DNA from 4 places in the Paenarthrobacter aromaticivorans genome. Region 1 is predicted to be linked to each of the others. Evidence: riboswitches for the same ligand, from Rfam matches in the RefSeq annotation. Region 1 holds a riboswitch; each other region holds the start of a gene.

Region 1 (4,186 bases):
CACCCGTCATGCCGAAGATAAACGGAAGGATGGGCACGATCGCACCCGAGGCGAAGAAGCAGAAGCTGGACATCGCAGCACCCCAGGCAGAGCCGACCATTTCGTGGTCATCGGCGGGCTGCTCCTTCTCCGGTTGCAAGGAGAGGCTGGGATCGCAGTCGCAGCTGAAGAGTCCCATGCGCTCGGCGGCACGGTGCTCGGCGGCCTCACGGGTCATGCCGCGGGCCAGGTACACCAGCACGAGCTCATTGTGTTCGATGTCCAAAGAAGGGGCGGCCGTGAGGGTAGCCTGCGTGGGTAGCGTGGCGTTAAGCAACTCCCGTTGCGAGCGGACCGAAACGTACTCGCCGGCACCCATGGACAGGGCCCCGGCCAGCAATCCGGCAACACCGCTCATAAGGACCACCGGGCTGGGAACGCCCGTTGCGGCCATACCCATGACCAGTGAAAGGTTGCTCACCAAGCCGTCGTTGGCCCCAAAAACGGCAGCGCGGAAGGTACCGGAGAGCCTGTTGCGTCCACGGGTGGCAAGGCCCCTGACAACTTCTTCGTGGATTTGTTCGTCGGCAACCATGGCCGCAGTGGCAGCGGGTTCTGCACCGTAGGGGGAACGGCCTTCCGCACGCTGGGCCAGGGCGAGCACGAACACCGAACCGAAGTGCCGGGCCAGGAAGCCAAGTAGCTGGCTCCGGGTGGACGCCCCCTTCGGCATTCCAGCGTGCTCTCCGAGGAGCTTGAGCCAGTGTGCCTCGTGCCTTCCTTCTGCCTCGGCCAAGGCGAGCAGGATCTGGCGTTCTTCGCCGTCACGACGCTGGGCGAGTTCCCGGTAGACGGCGGCTTCGGCTCGCTCGTCGGCCAGGTATTGACGCCACCGCCTGATGTCCGCCGATGTGGGCCGGGCTGGTTGGGGCGGTGTTCCGGATCCGGGGGCGGGGTCCGGAGCGGGGCTCGACGAACCGTGGGATTCCTGGTGCTTCTGCACTTTTTCTCCTGTGCTGGGTGGGGTAGTTGCGGCCCCATTGCACGCCCACTGTACCGCTTATTGGCGCGGATTTTTGGCCGGTATTCCTTAGTTGGAATGTTCGGCATGCCTTAATTTACGAAGGTGCAATCCTCTGCTTTGAGCCTTTCCTTGGGTCCATGTTGGCCGTTGCCTTGACCCTCTTCAGGCACAGTGCTCAGATGGAAGGACAGGGGCGGGGGCCCTCCCCGCACTCGGTCAGCAGGCTGCTTGCCAGCCCACCAGACGGAGGTTGCAGCATGGACACCACCGAACCGCACGCCAACCACCCGGAACGGGAGACCATCGAGTCAGACCCCGCCTACGACTACAGCGAAGACCAGGAAGTCGACGAACCCTGGGTGGAGGAAATCGACGTCCCTGAAGACGACGAGCGGGTTGTCCCCCTGGATGAAACCGAAGAATTCCGCGGGGAAGAAGACGAAGAATTCTAGGACTCTTTTCTTCTAGGCAGGGCCCTCCTCATCCAAGGTGAAATGCCGCTCCAGTCCGGCCGGACGCCCCAGCGCTGCAACAGTCACCGTTAACGTCCTCGACGATGCACACCACCGCGATGGACGCACAGCCTGGGCAAGAGCACGCGCCAACAGCTGCGCTTCAGGGTGCCGGAATCGGGTCAGGCCACCGTTCAGGAACAGGGTCACAGTCCCACGGACAAGGTCGACGCCGGGAATCACCGGAACGGTGGGCGTCTCGGATTTGGTGGGGGTCGTTTGAGTTGGGCTGACTACACCTTGGTACGGCAAGGACTGCTCCTTTAGGGAGTGCTCTTGCCCGCTCGGTTGTCTCTGGTCCGGGGCGGGCCGCTTCCTCATCCGAACCACCCGTGAACATGGGGTTGGTGTGTGGCCAGTCGGAGCTTTGCGCCACCTCTCTTGAAGCTGGGACCACTGTACTGGAGGAGTGCTGTCCTGAAGAACTGCGGGTGGGTTGTTGTGGGGCCTGGTGTGCGTGCCAAGGGGTGTGGATGGGGCGCAGAGTGGGACCCACAACGCGGCGACTCGGGACGGAAAGCGCAACGGCGACGCCGCCCCGGAAAGGGGCGGCGCCGCCGTCGAACATTACCCGGGGCTGGGCGTCAGCTAGCTGGCGTTGTGGCTGCTGACAGGGTGGGCCTCCAGCGGCAGTTCTTCCGAGACTGCCCCGGCCACGCGCTTGTCCCACGCGGCCCGGACTTCGGGTTCGGTGGGTGGCGTGAGGAGGGAGATCACGACATAGGCCACGAACGAGGCCGCCAGGCCGTAGTAGATGGGTTCGTTGGCGTAGACGCCATCGACGCTCGGAATGACTCCAATAGCGAACAGAATCAACAGTGCCAGGGTCAATACAGAGCCCACTGCCATGGACCATGCAGCGGCGATACCGGTTCCGCGCTTCCACACCAGGCCGCCGAGAATCGCGACGAGGAGGCCGCCCACCAGGATGTCGTAGGCAATGGTGAGGGCAACAACCACGTCCTGCGCGGCCATGGAGATCACCACTGCAACGATGCCCAGGCCCAGAACCCAGTAGCGGTTGGCTTTGACGTCGTGCTCAGGGTTTTCGGTGTCGTCGGTGTTGATGGTCTTGCCGAACCAGCTGGCGACGAACGGAACAACATCTGCGCGAGCCACCGTGGCGGCGGCAATCAGGGCACCTGAAGCGGTGGACATCATGGCTGCAACAGCTGCGGCCATGACCAGGCCGCCAATGCCGATGGGCAGGATGTGCGTTGCCACTTCGGCGTACACCACGTCCTTGCCGAGGTTGGCGACATCGATGTTGGGGAGCGCCACCCGGGCGGCCAGGCCGATCAAGGCACCGGCTACACCGTAAAGGATGCAGTAAACGCCGGCGGTAGCTCCACCCCAGCGTGCAACCTTTGGAGTCTTGGCCGTGAAGACGCGCTGCCAGATGTCTTGGCCGATCAGGAGTCCAAGGGTGTAAACGACGAAGTACGTGATGATCGTCTGGACACCGATGCCGTCGATCTGGAAGAAGCTCGCATCGACGCGCTCACGGATTCCGTCGAGTCCTCCGGCCGCGTTCATGACGAAGGGGAGCATCAGGAAGAAGATGCCTACGGTCTTGATGATGAACTGGACCTGGTCGGCCAGCGTGATGGACCACATGCCACCGATGGTCGAGTAAACAAGCACAATTGCGCCGCCGACGGCGATCGCCATCCAGCGTTCCCAGTCGAAGAGGACTACGAAGATGGTGGCGTATGCGCCGGTGGACGTGGCACAGAGCATGAGGGTGTAGGCGAGCATCACGATTCCGGAGGTCTGCGTGGCCTTGCTGCCGTAGCGAAGGCTGAGCATTTGGGAAACCGTATAGATCTTCAGGCGCTGGATGGTGCCAGCGAAGAGCAAGCTCAGCAGGAGGACGCCGGAGCCGATTGCGACTACCAGCCACATCCCTGAGATGCCGAACTTGTAGCCCAAGCCGACGCCGCCGACCGTGGATGCGCCACCAAGGACAACCGCGGCCATGGTGCCTGTGTAAAGGAAGGGGCCCAGGCGGCGGCCAGCCACCAGGAAGTCGCTGTTGTTCTTGGTGCGGGACTTGCCCCACCAACCGAATGCAAGCATTGCAAGCAGGTACACCACCACAATGGCGATGTTTATGAACGATGAGTCCATGAGTGGCTCCTTGGAGCTGGTGCACGGAGTTTGGGGGTTTCGACGTTACTCCTGGGAAGTGCCGAAGTCTCCGTGCTGATGATGGGAGATTGGGGATCGTGTTGTGCCTCACAGACAACACTTGTTGCCTATGAGGATATGTTGTGATGGGAGTAACAGTCAAGGGGCTTTGGTCATCCTCGGGCTGTTAAGGGCTCCGGAGGCCCGCGGTCCCGCTACTATTGCTGCAATGACAGGGCCCAATGACAGGCCTGAAAGGTTCGTGAATGAAGGCTCTCCCCGTTGAACCAAGCAACGTTCCTGTTGCTATCGGTTCCAGAATCCGCGCAGCCCGCCAGGCGCAGCGACTCACCATCGAGCAAGTGGCGGACGCGACAGGCCTAACCAAAGGCTTCCTCAGCCGTGTCGAACGCGACCTGACCTCGCCGTCGGTCGCTTCACTTGTAACCCTTTGCCAGGTCCTGTCCGTGTCGGTAGGAGACTTGTTTGCCGCTCCGGAAACGCACCTGACCAGGCGCGACGACGGCCCCCGGATTTCCCT
Region 2 (4,186 bases), on a different contig from region 1:
AGCAGGGCACAGGCGACGATGAAACCGTCACCAGTGAGGCCAGCAACTGACCATGGGCCGCGACGCAAGCTCCTGGGACGAATCCGACGTCCGGATCCGTCCGAACAAAAAAGGATCAAGGCCCCGCACCAAAGACCGCCCCAGTCATGATGACGCGGTCATCGGCCGGGTCATCACGGTGGACCGCGGGCGATACACCGCCATCGTTGGGGAAGACTCCTCTGATGAACGCATTATCATCGCTGCACGCGCGCGTGAACTCCGACGAAACCCTGTTGTTCCCGGCGATTTTGTCGCTTTGGTGGGCGATGTATCGGGAGAGCCGGATACCCTTGCCCGATTGGTCCGCATAGAGGAGCGCAGGACGCTGCTCCGGCGCAGCGCTGATGATACCGACCCCATCGAAAGAGTGGTGGTGGCCAACGCAGACCAACTTGTGGTGGTGGTCGCCGCGGCCAATCCGGAGCCCCGAACCGGCTTTATCGACCGCGCCTTGGTTGCAGCCTACGACGCCGGTATCGAGCCCCTGCTGCTCGTCACCAAAGCAGACGTCAAGGACCCTGCCGAGCTGTTGTCCAACTATCTCAGCCTGGACTTTCCCATCATCATCAGCCGTACGGCAGACGATGAAGCGTCCGGCATTGACGCCCGCTCGGACGACGGACTGTCAGCGCGGCTGGACAGCCGCGCCGTTGCCGAATTGCGGGCCCACCTTGATGGAAAAGTGACTGTCATGCTGGGCCATTCGGGCGTCGGCAAGTCCACCATGGTTAATGCCCTCACAGGAGCCGAGCGTGCTACCGGTGGTGTCAACGCCGTCACCGGGCGGGGCCGGCACACGTCGTCGTCGGCGTTGGCCCTGAAGCTGGCAGACGCACCTCCCGGTAGCTGGATCATCGATACACCCGGTATCCGCTCCTTCGGCCTGGCACACGTGGACCCCGACCGCATCGTGCATTCCTTCCCCGATTTGGAACCTGGCACCGAAACTTGCGACCGCGGTTGCAAGCACGATGCCAGCGCCATCAATTGCGGACTTGACGCGTGGGTGAACGAGGGACATGCCGGTCCTTCCGGAGTGGCCCGCTTGTCTTCGCTCCGGCGACTGCTGGGCGCGGACCCGCGTTTGGAAGCGAAAGAGACCAAGGAACTCGGTACCGTCAACTAAGTGTCAGTGCACCACGATCCAACTGCGGGGAACGTTTCACGATAGTTTGGTGGCATGACCCAACCCGTTTCCAGCTACAACGACGACCTGCGACTGGCCCACGTGCTGGCGGATTCCGTGGACGCCCAAACCATGGACCGCTTCAAGGCCTTGGATCTGCAGATCGAGACCAAGCCTGACCTCACGCCCGTGACGGATGCCGACAAGGCTGCGGAAGAAGCCATCCGTGGCCAATTGTCGCGTTCCCGCCCCCGTGACGCCGTCCTCGGCGAGGAGTTCGGCAGCAGCGGCCACGGCTCCCGGCGCTGGATCATCGACCCCATCGACGGAACCAAGAACTTCGTTCGGGGCGTTCCCGTGTGGGCCACCCTGATTGCACTCGTTGACGAAGGCGAGCCGGTCGTTGGGGTTGTCAGCGCTCCCGCGCTGGGCAAGCGTTGGTGGGCAGCAAAGGACATGGGCGCCTATATGGGCCGCTCACTGGCTTCAGCCACCCGGCTCAAGGTGTCAAACGTGTCGCGGTTGGCGGATGCCTCAATGTCATATTCCAGCCTCTCCGGTTGGAAGGAACGCGGCAATCTGGACGAATTCCTGGGGCTGACGGAAGACATCTGGCGCACGCGCGCCTACGGCGACTTCTGGTCCTATTGCCTGGTTGCCGAGGGGGCTGTGGATATCGCCTGCGAGCCAGAGTTGAATCTTTACGATATGGCAGCACTCGTTCCCATTGTGACGGAAGCCGGCGGCCGGTTCACCTCGTTGGAAGGCGAGGACGGCCCCTTCGGCGGCAACGCCCTGGCAACCAACTCCATCCTGCATTCAGAGGTCCTCAAGCGGCTCAACCCTGCCCTGGATGACCTCCTCTGACCCAGCAGCACCAACAAGCAAACAGGCTTTGCACAGAATTTTCGACGGCGGGTGCCTCCTTTTCGGGGCATCCGCCGTCTTTTCTTCGCCCAAAGCCCAGTTTGAAGACCCTTCGTAACAATGTGCTTAACAAAGCGGGCGACTTTGGAACAGGCCAGAGGCGTGACCTAACCTCTTTACAGGTCACGAGTGCCAGCGCTAAACCCCGGTTTGCTGGCCGGCAACCCTCCATTCGCGGTGGGGTGCCCCGGGTGACGACCCGGCCGGTCCGGAACGGATGCGGCAAGCGCGGATCCCCGTAGGGGGTCCCTCTTGAGTGAGGTCCCATGAGCACTGCTACGTTCAACTCCACCGTTCTGACGTCCCTTGTGGTCGAAGAAGCAAGGCACGAAGCCGCTGCAGGCAGGCCCTTGGCCGCCGTCACAGGTGCAGAGCTGCAAGCTCCCCTGATCCAGGGTGGCCACGTCCGCTACGCCAACCTTGACTACGGAGCATCCGCTCCAGCCTTGACAATCGTTTCTGCGTATCTCAACGAGATCCTCCCCTACTACGCCAGTGTCCACCGCGGCGCGGGCTACGCTTCCCAGATCAGCACCTCGGTCTACGAGAATTCCCGCGACATCGTCCGGGAGTTCGTTGGGGGCCGTCCCGACGATTCCGTGATCTTCACCCGGAACACCACGGACTCACTGAACCTGTTGGCGGGCTGCCTCCCTCAGCTGGACGGAAAGCCAACGGGCGAGGTCCTTTACCTGGACATCGAGCACCATGCCAATCTCCTCCCATGGCAGGGTGTCCCTCACCGCAGTGTCGTAGCTGCTTCGACACTGACAGCTACCGTGGCCAAGCTCCGCGAGGAACTCAGCCAAGGCGGCGTGTCGTTGCTGGCGGTCACCGGGGCCTCGAACGTGACCGGTGAAATCCTGCCGATCGCGGAGCTCGCGGCACTTGCGCACGAATACGGAGCCCGGATTGTGGTGGACGCCGCTCAGCTTGCCCCCCACCGCCGCATCGACATCGCCGCAGCAGACGTCGACTACATCGTGTTCTCCGGGCACAAGCTCTACGCTCCGTTCGGCGCCGGTGTTGTTGTGGGTCGTCCTGACTGGCTTGACGCCGGCACTCCCCACCTTGCTGGCGGTGGCGCCGTTCGTGAAGCCCGCTTGGACTCGGTCAGCTGGGCTTCCGGTCCTGCACGCCATGAGGGCGGCTCCCCCAACGTCCTCGGCGCGGCAACACTGGCCCGTGCGACGCAGGTGCTCGCCGACTTGGATCAAGAGGCCTGGCACGCCCATGAAGCTGCCATCCGCTCATACCTCGTACAGGGACTTGAAGCAATCGACGGCGTGACCGTTCACCGGATCTTCAGCGACTCCGAGGACACCATCGGCGTGGTCAACTTCTCCGTGGAAGGATTCGACGCCGGGCTGGTCGCCGCCTACCTCGCCGCCGAACACGGCGTAGGACTTCGTGACGGGCGCTTCTGCGCCCATCCCCTCCTCAAGCGGCTCGGCCTCCCTTCAGGCTCGCTGCGAGCCAGCTTCGGCGTAGGCTCGCGTCTGGAGGATGCCACACGACTGCTCGCTGGTATCGAAGAACTCAAGCGCACGGGTCTGGGTTGGGACTATGTAGTGGATGAGGGCCGATGGGTACCGGCCAATGACCACCGCACCTATCCGGAATGGGCACCAAACACCCCGGGCACCGCAGGGGCTGCACCCTGCACGATCGACTAAACACTGCCACAGTTTGGTCAGCGGTGCCTTGGCCCAGGCCGGGATCATCATTGTCGCCCGTGCGGTAAATTCGTAGGGTAAATGGCGTTCGCGGTAAAGGAGTCAGTGCGTGGCCGTGCGTTCCCCTCGGGATTCCGGCGGAAGTGTTTCCGGCAGCCTTCTTTCCAGCAGCGCTGGCAGGCCGGGTGGTCCCAAGCTGCATGCCACGCGACGCCACGAACTGGGCCAGAGCTTCCAGGACGGCGGCGAACACTACGATCGGGTTCGGCCCGGATATCCCACAGACTCAGTGGATTGGCTTCTTCCTCTTGGAGCGAAATCCGCAGCTGATATTGGTGCAGGCACAGGAAAATTCACCGCGTTGCTCGTGGAACGCGGCCTGCAGGTGGCCGCCGTCGATCCTTCCACAGACATG
Region 3 (4,186 bases), on a different contig from region 1:
GTTCCTGGGCATGGAGACAAAGCGGGTGTGAACCGCGGGACTAAGCTGGGTTAAGACCTAGGAGGCCTGCACCGTGAACAATCTGATCTTCTGGATCATCGTCTGCTCGTGGCTGATTCCCATGGGGATCCGCCTTTACAACCGGTCCCGGGCCCGCCGGCTTCAGGACCGTAATTTCCCGGGCCCAAACTATCCGGGCCCCGGCTATCCTCCGCAGAATCTTCCCGGACCGGGTTACCCGCAGCAGAATTATCCGGCACCGCCATATCCCACCCAGAACTACCCGGGCTATCCCGGGGAACCCACCACCATCCGCCCTGCCGATGCCCCACCGCCGCCAGGACCGGCGTCGAACGCTTCTTCACCTACGTTTCCGAGCCACAGCGGCTCTGAGCAGCAAGGATTCCGCGCGCGAAAGCTCGCCGAACTGGACCTCAAGTTCAGCAACGGCGAGATCGCGATGGAGGACTACATGAAGCAGCGCGGCGACATCATGAACGGATGAGCCGGCTTAGGCGAAGAAAGCCTCGCGTAGTTGGGCTGACAGCTGCCCGATTTCGGTGAGGAAGCCATCGTGTCCGATGGGGGCTTCGATCACGTGGACGGGCACATTGCCTGGCAGATTTTGCGCCAGTTCCAATGACTGGGCCGGAAAATAAAGGCGGTCGGAGTCGACGGCTGCCACAAAGAATTCAGCAGTGGCGGTGGCCAAGGCTTCCTGCAAGGTGCCCCGGCCCCGGCTGATGTCGTGGGACATGAGTGCCTCGGTGATGGCGATGTAACTGTTCGCATCGAACCGGCGCACCAGCTTGGTGCCTTGGTGGTCGAGGTAACTTTCCACCTGGTAGCGGCCACGCTCCCCGAGGACCGGAGCGGCCAGGGGCGTCTCTTGGTGCTGGGCTTCCCGGCCGAAACGGAAATCAAGCTCCAGCGCTGACCGGTACGTGATGTGCGCTATGCGTCGGGCCAAGGCAAGGCCCGCCTCCGGTGTTGGGCCGCCGTAGTAATCGCCGTTGTTGAAGTTCGGGTCCTGGCGGATGGCGAGCGTCTGCGACTGGGCGAACGCGATTTGCTCGGCCGTGCTGTAGGCGCCGACAGAAATAACCGCGCACCGCTGAACACGCTCAGGGAAGGTCACCGCCCATTCAAGTGCCCGCGCCCCGCCCATGGAACCGCCAAGGACGGCGTGCCATGCCTTGATCCCCAACGCATCCGCGAGGCGGGCTTCGGCCACCGTGCTGTCGCGCAAAGTGATCAGCGGGAAGCGGGATCCCCAAGGCCGCCCGTCTGGCGCCTCGGACGACGGGCCTGTACTGCCGTAACAGCCGCCCACGATGTTGATGGAGATGACGAAGAACCGGTTGGTGTCGATCGTCGCACCGGGGCCAACGAGTTGCTCCCACCAGCCTTCCTCATCGGTGGCACCGCGGGCCACGTGCGTGCTTCCCGTCAGTGCGTGCTGAACCAGGACGGCGTTGGACGCATCCTCGTTCAACTGACCCCAGGTCTCGTAGGCAAGCACAACGTCCGGGAGAAAACCGCCGGCTTCAAGTTCCAGCGAACCTACGCCGGCGTACTTGACCGTCCCATCTTCTTTGCCTGGTTTTGGGGGTGCTGTAGCAGTAATGGTCATTCCTTTGACACCTAACCTCGCGCTTGCCTGCCGCCTTGCGTGCGACAGGCCAGGTCTTCACCCGGGGCACCCCACCGCGGAGGAGGGTTGCCGGCCAGCAAGCCGGGGCTGTCACTGGCACTCATGACCTAATACGTAGAGTCTAGGAAAAATACCGCTGTTTTGGCGAAGAATGTGACAGCTGTGTGACGGTTTGGGGCCGCTTCGTTCAGGAACACGCACTGCGGAGGGCCGCCCGGCGAATTTTCGTCGACAGGCGGCCACGCCGCGCAGGCGTTGTCTTAACGGCTCAAACGCGAGGTTCAGCTGCCGTAATCGGACTCCCCCTAAGCGCCTTTGGCAGCCCGGAAACCGGCCTCCAGGTCAGCAATGATGTCGTCCACATGCTCTATTCCCACGGACAGGCGGACAAGGCCTGGATTCACGCCCGCAACCAACTGCTGTTCGGCCGTGAGCTGGCTGTGGGTAGTCGACGCCGGGTGGATAACCAGCGAGCGGACGTCACCAATGTTGGCAACATGGGAGTGCAACTCCAGGCCATCGACGAATCGCTTACCGGCCTCGACGCCACCCTTGATGTTGAATGCCACCACTGCACCGGTACCCCTGGGCCCGTACTTGCGGCCACGGTCGTACCAAGGGCTGGACGGCAGGCCCGCGAAGGCGACTGACTCGACGTCGTCATGGGCTTCCAACCACTCAGCTACTTTGGTGGCGTTCGAGACGTGGCGCTCGACCCGCAGGCTCAGGGTTTCCAGCCCCTGGGCGATGAGGAAGGCGTTGAACGGGGAAACCGCCGAACCCAGATCACGCAGCAACTGCACACGTGCCTTGAGAATGTAGGAGAGGTTGGCTCCAAGCGCGCCGTCCTTGCCAAGGTCACGGGCGTAAACGAGTCCGTTGTAGCTGGGGTCGGGAGTATTGAATCCAGGGAAGCGCTCCGGGTCCTTGCCGAAGTCAAAGTTTCCGGAGTCCACGATCACGCCGGCGATCGCTGCGCCGTGGCCGCCCAGATACTTGGTAGCCGAGTGCACCACGATGTCCGCACCCCACTCGATGGGACGGATGAGGTAGGGGGTGGCGAGCGTGTTATCCACGATGAGCGGCACACCAGCCTCATGCGCGGTGCGCGAAATACCCTCGATGTCCAGCACGTCTTGGCGCGGATTGGACACCACCTCGCCGAAGAACAGCTTGGTGTTGGGCTGCACGGCGTCCCGCCACTGGTCCAGGTTGTCCGGATCCTCCACGAACGTCACGGAGATGCCGAACTTCTTCAGCGTGTGCGCCAGCAGGTTGTAGGTGCCGCCATAAAGGCTGGGACTGGCGACGACGTGGTCTCCGGCCTCGGCAATGTTCAGGATGGCGAAGGTTTCCGCGGCCTGTCCTGAGCTAAGGAGCAACGCGCCCAGCCCGCCTTCGAGGCTGGCGATCCGTTGCTCCACGGCATCCTGTGTTGGGTTGCCGATACGAGTGTAGATCGGGGCGAGCTCGGCCAGTGCAAAGCGGTTGGCTGCGCTCTCTGCGCTCGGGAAAACGAAGGACGTGGTCTGGTAGATCGGAAGCGACCGCGCTCCCGTGGCAGAGTCAGGCTCCTGGCCTGCGTGGATCTGGCGGGTTTCGAAAGACCATCCTTGGGACATTGAATTCTCCTCTTAGTGGCGCGCGGATTTGCCGTTGATCGCTGTAGGCGTGGGCTGGGGCCAGTCTAGGAAGCGCCCGGGGACTTGGACAGTTTTGTGACGAAGACAGTATTTTTCAGTCTTTACGCGACCCGGCGTGACGCGTTCCGGTAGCGCGGAATAACGTCCCATGTTAGTTAGGCTCGCCTTAGCTGAGACCCCGATCACAAAGTGCCAAGATGAAGCCATGCGCATGGATCACGTCTCTTACGCTTGTGAACGAGATGGCCTTTTGGCCACTACCGAACGAATTTCCGCAGCTCTGGGAGTGGACGCAGTCCGGGGCGGAGTGCACCCGCGCTTCGGCACCCGGAACATGATCATTCCCTTGGCGGATAACAAATACCTGGAAGTCGTAGAGGTCCTGGACCACCCTGCTTCTGACAAGGCACCCTTTGGCCAGGCAGTCCGCGCACGCTCGGCGGCTGGCGGCGGTTGGATGGGCTGGTGCGTCGCCGTTGACGACCTCGCCCCCTTCGAGGAACGCCTCGGCCGCTCCGCTGTTCCGGGCAACCGCAAGTTCCCGGATGGCCGCGAACTCGTGTGGCAGCAGATCGGCATTCTCGGCTTGATCGCCGATCCCCAGGTGCCGTACCTGCTCAAGTGGGAGGGCGATCCCTCACTGCACCCGTCCAAGGTCTACGAGAGTGACGTCAAGATGTCCAGCCTCACGATTGCGGGCTCGGCGGAACGCGTTACCGAATGGCTGGGCGAACCCGTGGAGAAGCCGCTCGAGGACGTCGCTGTCCAGTGGATGGCCCCGCACGGTACGCCTGGCATCATGTCCGTCACTTTCGAAACCGCATCCGGCGCCGTCACCATCTGACGCACGCCTTCAAGCTTCGGCCGCCATCAGCGGGTGCCAACGACG
Region 4 (4,186 bases), on a different contig from region 1:
TCCGCCCAGCGCCGCCAAGGCAAGAACGTGGAGCCCCGAGTAGGCCAGGAATGGCGCATTGGATCCGCGGCCGTAAGCAAAGCGTTCCAGGTCCGAGGCCCGACGCGACAAACTGGATACAAAGAGCGGGGCACCTGCGAGCAAGGCGGCCGCGGCTGCAACAGCCCACCGCTTTGCCCGTCCGCCCGGAAGACGACGGGCAAAGGCTGCGAATCCCACCGGCACCGCGACGGTTCCAGCAGCAGCGAGGTGCTGCCCGATAACCCAGCCACGCTGCCCGGCCTCGAGCATACGAAGACGTTCGACGGCATCGGGGGTGATGTAGACGCGCGAGACTGGTGAGATCCCTGCCAACCACACCGCCGTGCCGGCAACGATGACCGTTCCGGCACGGCGATAGGGATGCTTCACGCTCATGGCATGAAGGTTAGACCTGTTTGAGGGCCTTCTCCAGATCCAGGATGAGATCGTCCACGTCTTCAAGCCCCACGGACAAACGGACCACGCCGTCTGAAAGGCCGATTGCCGCGCGCCCTTCGGGCCCCATGGCCCTGTGCGTGGTGGTGGCCGGGTGCGTGATGAGGGACTTGGAGTCGCCCAAGTTGTTGGAAATGTCGATGACGCGCAGTCCGTCCAACAGCGCGAACGCGGCGTCCTTGGCGGAACGCCCGGACGAGGGCAGCAACTCGAATGTCAGCACGGTACCGCCGGCCTTCATTTGCTTGGCTGCGAGCTCGTACTGAGGGTGCGATTTCAGCAAGGGGTACTTGACCCAGTTGATGGCGGGTTGCTGCTCCAGCCATTCCGCGATTTTCAAAGCGGAGGCCGAACTGTGGTTCACGCGCAAGCCAATGGTTTCCAGGCCCTTGGTCAACACCCAGGCGTTGAACGCGGAGAGCGACGGACCGGTGTGGCGCATCAGCTGCTTGACCGGGCCATCGATGAATTCCTTGGTGCCCAGGATCGCACCGCCCAGGACACGCCCCTGGCCATCGATGTGCTTGGTGCCGGAGTACACGATCACGTCCGCGCCCAGCTCGCCGCAACGCTGCAGCAGCGGAGTGGCAAAGACATTGTCGACGACGACGGTGGCTCCCGCAGCATGCGCAAGCTCGCTGACGGCGGCGATGTCCACGATTTCCTGCATGGGGTTGGAGGGCGACTCGAAGAACACGGCGGTGGTCGGTTCTGAGAGGGCAGCACGCCACTGGTCGAGGTCGGGACCATCGACGAATACCGTCTCGACACCCCAGCGCGGCAGGATCTCGTTGAGGATCACGAAGCAGGAGCCGAACAAGGAACGGGCAGCGACCACGCGGTCCCCGGCTGCCAGCAGGGCACCCAAGGCGGTGAAGACCGCAGACATGCCGGACGCCGTCGCAAAGCATGCCTCGGTTCCTTCGAGCAGCCGCAACCGCTCCTGGAACGTGGCCACGGACGGGTTGCCGTAGCGGGAGTAAACGAAGCGTTCGTCCTCGCCGGTGAAGGCGCGTTCGGCGGCTGCAGCGGATTCGTAGACGAAGCCGGAGTTCAGGAAAACGGGTTCGGACGTCTCCTGGAAGTTGGTACGGTCAAGGCCACCGCGTACTGCCTGTGTGTCAGGGCTCCAGCTGGCGGCATCGGGATTGAAAGTCACTTAGTCATTCCCCAGGTTCGTTGGCAGGCCGCGGTTTTTCCAGCCGTTGATGGTGCGTTCGCCGTAGCGGTCCGGGTCGCCTTCGAAGCCCTCAAGCACGTTGTAGGCAGTGAACCCGGCCTGCGTCGCGGCGATGGCGGCGGAGATGGAGCGCTGGCCTGAGCGGCAGATGAAAACGAGTTCCACGCCCTCGCCCTCGGGTGCCTGCTGTTGCAAGTCCTCGATGAAGCGGGAGTTGGGGATGCCACCGGCAAGGTTCCACTGAATGAACAGTGGATCATTCTCTGTGGCCTTCGTGTCGGGAATGCCGATGTGGGCCCACTCGGCCTCGGTGCGGACGTCCACCAGGATGGCGCCTTCTTCAAGCTTGGCCCACGCGTCCTGCGGGGTCAGGTCACCTGCGTAACTCATGCGTGTCCCTCGAATGCTTCTTCGTCGTCGTCGTTCTCCAGTTGGTCAACGGCATTCGCGACGGCGGCGTCTGCGTTGGCGATGGCAGCGGGCAGGACGACCGCCTGCGCCACGATGACATCCGTGCCGTTGAACGTGGCTGCCGGGCTGCCGTGGAGCACGTAGCCGTCGGCGAGGGCCGTGGTGATCCGCTCGCAGAATTCACGGGTATCCGGACCTGTAATCAGGCGGTAGGAGAGTTTTTCTTCAGTGGGTTCAGGCATTGGCTGGTGCTCCTCAGTCACGCTTGCAGTTCGAAGTGTCGATACGCCGAGTAGTCACCTGAGGCACCCCGCCGGAGAGAGGGTTGCCGACCAGCAAGTCAGGGCTTTGCGCTGGTGCTCATTACTCAAGAAAAAAGTAGCATCCCGCGGTGGCGGCCCGCACTTGCAGGCGGTTACGTGCTCGTCATGTTGCGTAACCGGCCGGTGCTGGAGTAGCGGCCCAAATATGACGCCCCAGGAGCATAATTGACGCAGTACGACCCCCTGTAACTTCGCAAGAAATCAGGTCGCGGTGAACGGACAAGGCAGTTCTACACTCAAGCCCATGCTGCATTTCGGATGGTTCGTGGGGCACGGTTTCGGTGTCCAGGGATGGGGAACTCCCGGCTACAGCCTGGGTTACGACTGGAAGAAACCTGCCCTGTATCAAGACGCCGTGCGCGCGTTCGAGCAATCCGGCCTTGATCTTTTTATTATCGAGGACTCTCTCACTGTTCCTGATACTTATGGCGGCTCCGCCGAGGTCTCGCTGGCACACGCCTCGTTTGCGCCCAAGCATGATCCATTGGCCCTGGTGCCGTACCTTCTTTCCGCCACCAAGCACCTTGGAATTGTGCCGACGGTCAGCGCATCGTTCTACCCGCCTTTCACAGCCGCCCGGCTCTTGGCCACGCTGCAGCACTTCTCCGAGGGGCAGCTCGGCTGGAACGTTGTCACCTCCGGCAGTGACCTCGCAGCACAGAATTACGGTTTGGATCAGCAGATTGAACACGACCTTCGGTATGAGAAGGCGGAAGAATTCGTCGACGTCGTCCGGCAGCTTTGGCGCAGCTGGGAACCCGACGCTGTGCTCGAGGACGTTGAGGCGGGCGTGTTCGCCGACCACACCAAAGTGCATCCGATTAACCACCAAGGCGACTTCTTCAAGGTCAGGGGTCCACTAAACACGGCGCCTCTGCCGGAGGAGCCCGTACTGGTGCAGGCCGGTGCTTCTCCTCGGGGCAAAGCGTTCGCGGGTGGGCATGCAGATGTGGCGATCGCCTTGGCGCGTGGCGTTGACGGCATGAAGGCTTACCGGGATTCCATCCGTGCCGAGGCTGCGAAGGCGGGCAGGAACCCCGACGACGTTAAGGTCCTTTTCGTGTTGAAGCCCACCGTGGTTGGTTCAACAGCGGAGGCCGAGGAGTTGCGTGCGCAGCGCCGTGAGCTTACCCAGCGTGATATCGACAGCCAGCTCAACTCGATCTCCTATCTGTCAGTGATCGACTTCAAGCAGTTCGACCTCGATGCGCCGTTGCCTGAATTGAGCACCAACAGCAACCAAGGCACGTTGGAGCACTTCGCCAAGGCAGCGCCTCCGGGGTCTACCCTGCGCCAGATCCTGCAGGCACGAAGCGGTGGTGCCGGCGATTCGATTATCGGCACGGTTACCGAGATCGCGGACTATCTTCAAGAAACCGGCGAGGCCGTGGGCGGCGACGGCTTCCTCTTCTCCGGCTTCGTAGACCCCGTGACTGTGCACGGCGTGTTGGACAAGCTCACCCCCGAACTGCGACGCCGTGGCCTGCTGAGGAAGAGTTACGGCGACGGTGGCTTCCGCCAGAATCTTCTGGACTTCTGACGATGTCCTCCGAACCCAGGACCCTGGTGATCGGCACATCGCCCGTGGACCCTGCAAGCGTGGCGCAGGCTGCCTTGAATCCGGCGTTTCACGTGAAACTCAACCACGATGCGTTGTCTTTGATCGGCCGCTCACGCGAAGTGCTGGAGCGTGCTGCGACCTCAGGTCAGAGAGTCTACGGCCTCAACACCCTCCTCGGATCCGGACGCGATACGGCTGTGGAGGAGAGGTCGGTCCTTGCCTATCAAATCCAAG

Evidence for each region. A riboswitch is a leader RNA that binds a small molecule or an ion and turns the genes downstream of it on or off. The one in region 1 is predicted to bind S-adenosylmethionine.
Region 2: linked by a shared signal. The riboswitch ahead of KSW38_RS07680 (aminotransferase class V-fold PLP-dependent enzyme) and the one ahead of KSW38_RS16915 (hypothetical protein) in region 1 are both predicted to bind S-adenosylmethionine.
Region 3: linked by a shared signal. The riboswitch ahead of metX (homoserine O-acetyltransferase MetX) and the one ahead of KSW38_RS16915 (hypothetical protein) in region 1 are both predicted to bind S-adenosylmethionine.
Region 4: linked by a shared signal. The riboswitch ahead of KSW38_RS20490 (DUF1737 domain-containing protein) and the one ahead of KSW38_RS16915 (hypothetical protein) in region 1 are both predicted to bind S-adenosylmethionine.

Annotation. Positions count from the first base shown of each region.
Region 1 is NZ_JAHOPC010000011.1:88,919-93,104, forward strand. Features, by position in the region: gene KSW38_RS16905 (VIT1/CCC1 transporter family protein) at 1-982, opposite strand, end outside; gene KSW38_RS16910 (hypothetical protein) at 1,261-1,455, shown strand; gene KSW38_RS16915 (hypothetical protein) at 1,468-1,767, opposite strand; SAM riboswitch class IV at 1,783-1,902, opposite strand; gene KSW38_RS16920 (sodium:solute symporter family protein) at 2,104-3,645, opposite strand; gene KSW38_RS16925 (helix-turn-helix domain-containing protein) at 3,912-4,186, shown strand, end outside.
Region 2 is NZ_JAHOPC010000003.1:217,004-221,189, forward strand. Features, by position in the region: gene aroA (3-phosphoshikimate 1-carboxyvinyltransferase) at 1-50, shown strand, start outside; gene rsgA (ribosome small subunit-dependent GTPase A) at 53-1,168, shown strand; gene hisN (histidinol-phosphatase) at 1,223-2,035, shown strand; SAM riboswitch class IV at 2,217-2,330, shown strand; gene KSW38_RS07680 (aminotransferase class V-fold PLP-dependent enzyme) at 2,362-3,771, shown strand; gene KSW38_RS07685 (class I SAM-dependent methyltransferase) at 3,968-4,186, shown strand, end outside.
Region 3 is NZ_JAHOPC010000007.1:166,706-170,891, forward strand. Features, by position in the region: gene KSW38_RS13115 (winged helix DNA-binding domain-containing protein) at 1-31, shown strand, start outside; gene KSW38_RS13120 (hypothetical protein) at 74-505, shown strand; gene metX (homoserine O-acetyltransferase MetX) at 512-1,633, opposite strand; SAM riboswitch class IV at 1,648-1,762, opposite strand; gene KSW38_RS13130 (bifunctional o-acetylhomoserine/o-acetylserine sulfhydrylase) at 1,960-3,276, opposite strand; gene KSW38_RS13135 (VOC family protein) at 3,503-4,141, shown strand.
Region 4 is NZ_JAHOPC010000016.1:90,084-94,269, reverse strand. Features, by position in the region: gene KSW38_RS20505 (hypothetical protein) at 1-417, opposite strand, end outside; gene KSW38_RS20500 (O-succinylhomoserine sulfhydrylase) at 428-1,636, opposite strand; gene KSW38_RS20495 (rhodanese-like domain-containing protein) at 1,637-2,047, opposite strand; gene KSW38_RS20490 (DUF1737 domain-containing protein) at 2,044-2,310, opposite strand; SAM riboswitch class IV at 2,325-2,436, opposite strand; gene KSW38_RS20485 (NtaA/DmoA family FMN-dependent monooxygenase) at 2,603-3,931, shown strand; gene KSW38_RS20480 (aromatic amino acid ammonia-lyase) at 3,934-4,186, shown strand, end outside.